2 regions of the Aliiglaciecola sp. SL4 genome follow, and region 1 is predicted to be linked to the other one. Evidence: predicted binding sites of a transcription regulator. Region 1 holds the regulator's gene; the other holds the start of a gene.
What was found. The regulator NrdR, encoded in region 1, represses ribonucleotide reductase genes. The targets are predictions, from matches to a motif close to AAACACNANATNTNGTGTTT.
Positions count from the first base shown of each region.

Region 2: a site for NrdR is predicted at 1,633-1,652, ahead of nrdA (class 1a ribonucleoside-diphosphate reductase subunit alpha). Genes of this name have one in related genera too.

Region 1 covers NZ_JBGOSE010000001.1:166,099-170,534, forward strand. The annotation lists gene glyA (serine hydroxymethyltransferase) at 1-998, shown strand, start outside; gene AB6T38_RS00715 (rhodanese-like domain-containing protein) at 1,136-1,540, shown strand; gene AB6T38_RS00720 (DUF6265 family protein) at 1,553-2,023, opposite strand; gene nrdR (transcriptional regulator NrdR) at 2,092-2,547, shown strand; gene ribD (bifunctional diaminohydroxyphosphoribosylaminopyrimidine deaminase/5-amino-6-(5-phosphoribosylamino)uracil reductase RibD) at 2,580-3,713, shown strand; gene AB6T38_RS00735 (riboflavin synthase) at 3,749-4,411, shown strand.
Region 2 covers NZ_JBGOSE010000010.1:25,971-30,406, forward strand. The annotation lists gene ubiG (bifunctional 2-polyprenyl-6-hydroxyphenol methylase/3-demethylubiquinol 3-O-methyltransferase UbiG) at 1-681, shown strand, start outside; gene AB6T38_RS14195 (HAD family hydrolase) at 684-1,370, shown strand; gene nrdA (class 1a ribonucleoside-diphosphate reductase subunit alpha) at 1,873-4,194, shown strand; gene nrdB (class Ia ribonucleoside-diphosphate reductase subunit beta) at 4,263-4,436, shown strand, end outside.

The DNA of each region.
Region 1 (4,436 bases):
GTGCTGATTACGCCAACGTACAACCACATTCAGGCTCTCAAGCTAACTCAGCGGTATTTATGGCGTTACTTGACGCCGGAGACACTGTGTTAGGAATGAGTCTAGCGCATGGTGGTCACCTTACCCACGGAGCCCATGTAAGCTTTTCAGGCAAAACCTACAATGCTGTGCAATATGGTCTAAATGAAGATACTGGCGAAATTGATATGCAGCAAGTAGAAGCGTTAGCGCTAGAGCACAAACCTAAAATGATTATTGGTGGATTCTCTGCCTATTCAGGCATTGTTGATTGGCAGAAATTTCGTGAGATTGCCGACAAAGTAGGCGCTTACTTGTTAGTTGATATGGCCCATGTTGCAGGTTTAGTCGCTGCGGGAATTTACCCTAATCCATTACCCCATGCTCATGTTGTTACCACTACAACCCACAAAACCTTGGCAGGCCCTCGTGGTGGATTGATTTTGTCAGCTTGTGGTGATGAAACTATATATAAAAAGTTAAACAGTTCTGTGTTTCCAGGCAATCAAGGTGGTCCTTTATGTCACGTGATTGCGGCAAAAGCGGTAGCGTTTAAAGAAGCCTTAGAGCCAGAATTCAAAGAATATCAAAAACAAGTTGTGGTAAATGCAAAAGCCATGGTGAGCGTGATGCAAGAACGTGGTTACAAAGTCGTTTCTGATGGCACGGATAACCATTTATTCTTGCTTGATTTAATTGACAAAGATATCACTGGTAAAGACGCTGATGCTGCTTTGGGCAGTGCCAATATTACAGTGAACAAAAACTCAGTGCCAAATGATCCTCGTTCACCCTTCGTAACCAGTGGCTTACGCATTGGCTCTCCAGCTATTACGCGCCGAGGTTTTGGCGAAGAGCAAGCCAAACAAGTGGCCAATTGGATATGTGATGTGCTGGATGATATCGAAAGTACTGACACCATTGATAGAGTAAAAGCTGAAGTTGTTGCATTGTGTGAGCAATTCCCAGTCTACGGCTAGCATTTATTCAAAATAAAAATTAGCCGCTTTTTAAAGCGGCTTTTTTGTCTCAAAAGCTTCGTTATTTGGCCGACAAGGTACTTGGTCATTCCATTTAAGTTGTTGATAATAAAATTCACATTTTAATGGAGGCGTTTATGTCATCAGTAGTATCAAGAGTCCCTGCGGCTGCAGCGGAAGTCGCTAAAGCTCATTTTGCGAGCTTACTTAGTTTAGAAACGGATTGTTGGGACACGCATTTTGCCATCAGCAATAACCGTCAAGATTTTGTGCTACTAGATGTAAGAAGTTTATTGCTTTTTGACCAAGGACATTTACCCAACGCAATAAATTTACCCCACAAGAATATTAAACCAGAGACTGTTCAATCATATCCTAGCGACACCTTATTTGTGGTGTATTGTGCCGGTCCCCATTGTAATGGTGCTGACAAGGCAGCCCTAAAGCTTGCTGAATTAGGACGCCCAGTAAAAAAATTAATTGGTGGTATAACAGGATGGTTAAATGAAGGGTTTGAGCTGGTTAAAGATGAATCTATCTAACCAGCACAATGATCAATTACCGGGCTTCAATTCATAATGCACTGTAAATCCTTTGCCATTGTTACCTGATACCTCGGCCACGAGTTTGTTACCCTTGCGTAGATAAATTATTTGTTTTGGAAAGTCGTGGTTTGGATTTTCCAAGGTGACGCTATTTGGCTCGCAGTTTTTAGCTCTAAAGGCCACAGGAAGACTATTGTGGCCTACTTTTGCTAAATAAAAGATTTCTCTTTGCATCTGCACTAAACGCATACTTTCTTGTTGCTGTAAATCCCCAGAAGCATCTCGACTACTACCTGAACCGGTGAATGTATCCTCGCTTATTTGCAACCATTTTTCTTGGGTATTACCATCAGGCATCGTTTGCCAGTCACCTACAATCCAATGCAGTTGAGAGAGGTCAACACATTTTGAATCGGCAGATGTTGCTGATGAACCCAGCATAATTATCACTATAGATAATAGATAAATTAACCTTTGCATATATCACCTTTTTGCTTTTTTATGCTAGTTTAGCGAGCATCTATAGATAGTGAAAAGAAAATAAGACTATGTTTTGTCCTTTCTGCTCTGAACAAGAAACTAAAGTTATCGATTCCAGATTGGTTGCCGAAGGTCATCAGGTGCGTCGCAGACGAGAATGTACAACCTGTCACGAGCGATTTACGACTTTTGAAATTGCAGAATTAGTCATGCCTCGCGTGGTCAAGCGGGATGGTTCGCGAGAACCTTTCAACGAAGATAAACTTCGAGCTGGTTTGCTACGAGCGTTAGAAAAGCGTCCAGTGAGCACTGAAAAAGTAGAGCATTGCATTAGTCAGCTGAAATCTTCTTTGCGTGCAACTGGAGAGCGGGAAATCAGTAGCGAGTTTTTAGGCAGCTTAATAATGGACGCTCTTAAAGAACTAGATAAAGTGGCTTATGTGCGTTTCGCTTCGGTTTATCGCTCTTTCGAAGACATTCGAGAGTTTGGTGAAGAAATTGCCAAATTAGGTGAAAAACCCTGATTGAATTATCTGTTTAGGGAATTTGTAACCTAATGCCTTCCTACAATTTTTCGACTTTAGATCACCACTTTATGAGTATTGCCATAAAGTTGGCTCGAAAAGGTCAATATACCACCACGCCAAACCCTAATGTCGGCTGTGTTATTGCTAATCAAAATGGTGAAGTGATCGGCCAAGGTTGGCATCATAAAGCGGGGACTCCCCACGCTGAAGTACACGCCTTAAAACAAGCTGGAAAGCAAGCCCAAGGCGCAACCGCCTACGTTACTCTAGAACCCTGCAGTCACTTTGGTCGAACGCCACCCTGTGCCGATGCGCTTATCCAAGCGGGGGTGAAACGAGTGGTCGCAGCTATGGTGGATCCAAACCCTAACGTCGCGGGAAGGGGGCTCAAAAGGTTAGCCGAACAGGGAATTGATGTATCTCACGGTCTATTGAGTGAGCAAGCACATCAGCTCAATCGTGGTTTTATTAAACGAATGACACTAAAGCGCCCTTGGGTAACGGTTAAACTAGCCGCTAGTCTAGATGGTAAAACGGCGTTAGCAAATGGCAAAAGCCAATGGATCACTGGCCCACATGCAAGAGCGGATGTGCAAGACCATAGGGCTAAAAGCTGTGGAATATTGTCTGGATCTGGGACGGTTTTGGCTGACAATCCAAGTTTAAATGTAAGATTTAACGAATTAAATCATGCTAAAAATTGGGTGTTAGAGTCTGAGCTTCGTCAACCCTTACGAATTATTTTAGATGGTAAAAATCAACTCACTGACAATCTCAAAATGTTCGATCTGGAAGGTCAAACCTTGATTATCAATCGTAAAGTGAACCCGTTAATTAGAGACAGCGTAGAACAAGTGCAGATAGACAGTATTGGCAATAAACTTGATTTGGTGGCGATGCTACAGGTTTTATCTGACAAACAATTAAATGAAATTTGGGTTGAAGCTGGTGGCATGCTCGCTGGAACATTAGTACAACAAAATCTAGCGGATGAATTGATTTTATATCAGGCGCCCAAACTATTAGGTGACAAAGGTCAGAATTTATTTGTGATGGATGAACTGACACAAATGAATCAAGCTAAAATATTAAAATGGTCTCGGGTTCGAATGGTAGGTGATGATTTGAAAATGATTGCCCATTTTAACTTAGCCTCTGAATAGCAATTTAAACTTCTGCAAATATCGGATTATAAAAAATGTTTACTGGAATAATAGAAGATGTCGGTCACATCGCAAAATTACAACCTAAGGGCGATGATATTCGCTTGACCGTTGCCGTGCAGAAGCTAGATATGTCTGATGTGGCATTAGGTGACAGTATCGCCACTAATGGCGTGTGCCTAACCGTTGTGGATTTTTCAGATAAGCACTACAGCGTGGACGTTTCTCCTGAAACAATTAAACGTTCTGGTTTTGCTAATTACACCGTCGGCGACAAAGTAAACTTAGAAAAAGCCATGCAAGCGAGTTCACGTTTCGGTGGCCATATTGTTAGTGGCCACGTTGACGGAGTTGGCAAAATAGTTGCCATCAATCCTATCGATCGTTGGTTAGAAATCTGGATCCAAGCTCCCGACGAACTGGCCAAATATATTTCCGAGAAAGGCTCTATAACCATTGATGGCGTTAGTTTAACTGTTAATGATGTGGATGGTGCTAAATTTATGTTGACTTTGATCCCGCATACACTGCAAGAAACCATAATAGGTCATTACCAAGTTGGTAGCTTAGTGAATTTAGAAGTGGATTTGATAGCCCGTTATCTAGAGCGGTTGATTTTAGGAGATAAAGCCGCACATAGTCAAAAGCAACAGGGCATAGATCTTCAATTCTTAGCTGAGAATGGTTATTTGAAGTAACCCAAACTAAAACTGAATAATTTAA
Region 2 (4,436 bases), on a different contig from region 1:
AACAAATTTGCAGCTTTAGCGTCTAGGTGGTGGGATTTGGAAGGTGAATTTAAACCCTTACACGAAATTAACCCCCTTCGAGGAGACTATATTCAGCAGCGCACCGAGGGTGTGTTTGATAAAAACATCATTGATGTTGGATGTGGTGGCGGTATCTTATCTGAATACTTAGCCAAACAAGGTGGTCATGTCACAGGTATTGATATGGCTTCAGAATCACTGGAGGTAGCACGTCTTCATGGTTTGGAATCTGGTGTTAAAGTTAACTATCAACAAATTACCGCAGAACAAATGGCCGCTCAGCACGCCAATCAATTTGATATTGTCACCTGCTTAGAAATGTTAGAACACGTTCCAGATCCTGCTTCTATAGTGCAAGCTTGCGCGGCATTGGTAAAACCTGGTGGCCATGTATTTTTCTCAACACTCAATAGAAATTTGAAATCTTACTTAATGGCCATAGTTGGGGCTGAGAAGATTTTAAATTTGGTGCCCAAAGGTACCCATGAATATGAAAAATTTATACAACCTGCTGAATTGTTATCATGGGTAGACAATACAGATTTGATTCCCCAGCATATGACAGGGTTACATTTGAATCCGTTATCTAAACAGTATTATTTGTCGGATCAAAATGTGGATGTTAACTACATAGTTCATTGCCAGAAAAGTGAAGGATAAATATGAGCTCAACTCCCCCATTATTTAATAACAAATTTGCCGGTGTGTTGTTTGATTTGGACGGCACTTTATTGGATACAGCTGCGGATTTAGGGAATGCATTAAATCACGTACTAACCCATTATAAGCGACCACTTTGTCAATACGATGAATATCGGTGTGTTGCTTCAGATGGCGCTTTAGGGTTATTAAAATTGGGGTTCGCAGATGACTACGACAGTTTATCCGAGCAAGAATTACTCAGTTGCAGACAAATGCTACTTGACCACTATGAACAAAATGTCTGTGTCGATACAACCTGCTTTGACGGAGTGGAAGATACCTTAAGCCATCTAAATCAACATTCGATTCCATGGGGCATTGTGACTAACAAACCCGGCTTTTTAACGACTCAGTTACTTACCCACTTTCCCATTATGGAAAACTGTGGGGTAATTATTAGTGGCGATACTTACATTAAACGTAAACCTCACCCGATGCCATTATTAGAAGCGGCAAGAATACTTGCGCTGCCACCTGAAAATACTTTGTATGTAGGAGATGCAAAGCGAGATATCGAAGCGGCGCAAAACGCAAACATGGTAAGTGTTGCCGCCCTTTATGGTTACATCAAAGATGCTGAGGAGGTTAGCCATTGGAAGGCAGACTATTCCATCAATGATTTTGCTCAGTTGTGTCATATTAACTGATACAACAATTCATCAAATTTATACTTCAATGCTTTGTCATAAATAGAGGGTAGGAAGCATAAAGAATACCAGATATAGTGATTGTGAACATTTTTAACACTATATATCGTGATATTATAAAAATTGATTTAAACCTACAAAAATAATTTAACTTTAAAATTTAATAAAAAATAAGCTTGCAATCAGCTTAACTCGTTCAACAATACCCCTTCTAAGTTAGTCAACACTAACCTACCATTTGGTTCAGTTTTATTGGTGATAAAACCACCAGATATTGGGTTGCAAACGGAAGCAAACACCTCTATCTTGTGCTGGTCACACTTTTTCTAACTACTCAAAAAACAATAACAAGTAAACGCTGTTGAAAGCGATTAATTTACTCGCATAAGTGTGGACAGAAAACTACATCATTAATTTAAAAAGTTAATAAAAAATATAATGTGTTCGTTAAATTTATTTCTCAGAACATTCGGCGCTAATTATTTATACGGCTATCAAATACATGAATAACTCTCTAAATGTCACGAAACGCGATGGTGAACGTGAAGTCTTAAACTTGGACAAAATTCACAAAGTCATAACTTGGGCTGCGAAGGGATTAAAAAACGTCTCTGTTTCTCAAGTTGAAATCAAAGCTCATATTCAGTTTTATGATGGGATTAAAACCGAAGATATTCACGAGACATTAATCAAATCAGCTGCTGATTTAATTTCAACAGACACTCCAGACTATCAATATTTAGCTGCTCGTCTAGCCGTTTTCCACTTGCGTAAAAAAGCCTACGGTCAATTCGAACCGCCGGCGTTAGTTACTCATGTTAAAAACATGGTTGCCAAAGGAAAATACGACGAACACATTTTAGAAGACTATTCAGAACAAGAACTTAATGAACTAGATCAATATATGGATCATTGGCGTGACATGAATTTTAGTTATGCCGCAGTGAAACAATTGGAAGGCAAATACTTAGTTCAAAACCGTGTAACCGGTGAAATCTATGAAAGCGCTCAGTTTTTATATATTTTGGTTGCCGCTTGTTTGTTTGCGAATTATCCCAAAGATACGCGTTTAGATTATGTAAAACGTTTTTATGATGCCGCTTCGCTATTCAAAATTTCGTTGCCAACACCCATTATGTCAGGAGTAAGAACCCCTACCCGTCAATTTAGCTCTTGTGTATTAATTGAAGCTGGGGACAGTTTAGATTCGATTAACGCTACCGCTAGTGCCATCGTTAAATACGTAAGCCAACGAGCTGGTATCGGTGTGAATGCGGGCCGTATTCGTGCACTAGGGAGTGAAATTCGAGGTGGTGAAGCCTATCACACAGGCTGTATCCCGTTTTACAAATACTTTCAAACCGCAGTGAAAAGTTGTTCGCAAGGTGGCGTTCGTGGTGGCGCTGCAACGTTATTTTACCCAGCGTGGCATTTAGAAGTTGAGTCTTTATTAGTACTCAAAAATAACCGTGGTGTTGAAGAAAACCGAGTTCGTCACCTCGACTATGGTGTGCAGTTTAATAAACTCATGTACACAAGAATGATCAAGGATCAGCACATTACCCTATTCAGTCCTTCAGACGTACCTGGACTTTATGATGCCTTCTTTGCTGATCAAGATGAATTTGAAGCCTTGTATGTGAAGTACGAACAAGACGACTCTATTCGTAAGAAGAAAATAAAAGCCGTTGAGCTATTTAGCTTATTTATGCAAGAACGCGCAAGTACTGGTCGCATTTATCTACAAAATGTAGATCACTGTAATACCCACAGCCCGTTCGATCCTAAAGTAGCGCCAGTTAGACAAAGTAATTTATGTCTAGAAATCGCGCTACCTACTAAGCCTTTGCAGCACATTAACGATGAAAACGGCGAAATAGCCCTTTGTACATTGTCAGCGTTCAACCTAGGTGCAATTGAAAGTCTTGACGAATTTGAAGAAATGGCTGACTTAGCAGTACGCGCTTTGGACAGCTTGTTAGATTATCAAGATTACCCTGTTCCAGCAGCATATCGCGCTTCAATCGATAGAAGAACGCTAGGAATAGGCGTTATTAACTTCGCTTACTATTTAGCTAAAAACGGTAAAAAATATTCAGATGGCAGTGGTAACGCACTAATTCATAGAACTTTTGAAGCCATGCAATATTATCTTCTCAAAGCATCAAATAACTTGGCAAAAGAGAAAGGTGCTTGTCCTAAGTTTAATGAAACCACTTATTCTCAAGGTATATTGCCCATTGATACCTATAAAAAGGATTTGGATAAAGTATGTAATGAACCCCTTCATTACGACTGGGAAACCTTGCGTAAAGAGATTGTTGAACACGGACTGCGTAACAGTACCCTATCAGCCTTGATGCCTTCTGAAACATCATCGCAGATATCTAATGCTACAAACGGTATTGAACCACCGCGTGGACACATAAGCGTTAAATCATCTAAAGATGGTGTTTTGAAACAAGTAGTACCTGAATACGAGCGATTGAAAGAGCAATACGAATTGTTATGGGATATCAACTCTAACGATGGTTACTTGCAATTATGCGCCATCATGCAAAAATTTATCGATCAAACAATTTCTGCCAACACCAGTTACGATCCTGGTAAATATGAAGGTGGAAAAGTGCCTATGAAGTTGTTGTTAAAAGACTTACTGACCACCTATAAACTAGGTATCAAAACTTTGTATTATCACAACACTCGAGATGGCGCATCGGATACATCTCAACTTGAGTTAAAGAAAGAAACCACTACCCCATTGGCGCAAGAAGTTGTCATTGAAGAAGATGACGATTGTGCCGGTGGTGCATGTAAGATATAGACAAAAACCAAGTTTGGTGGCGCATTATGCGCCGCCTAGTGTTAAACCTCACAGAGTACTGACGGTAAATGAAATACACCACTTTTAATCAAAAACCAACGAATCCTCTACTGGAACCAATGTTTTTCGGTAATCCAGTGAATGTTGCTCGCTATGATCAACAAAAACACAGTATTTTTGAAAAGCTAATTGAAAAACAAATTAGTTTTTTCTGGCGTCCAGAAGAAGTTGACGTCAGTAAA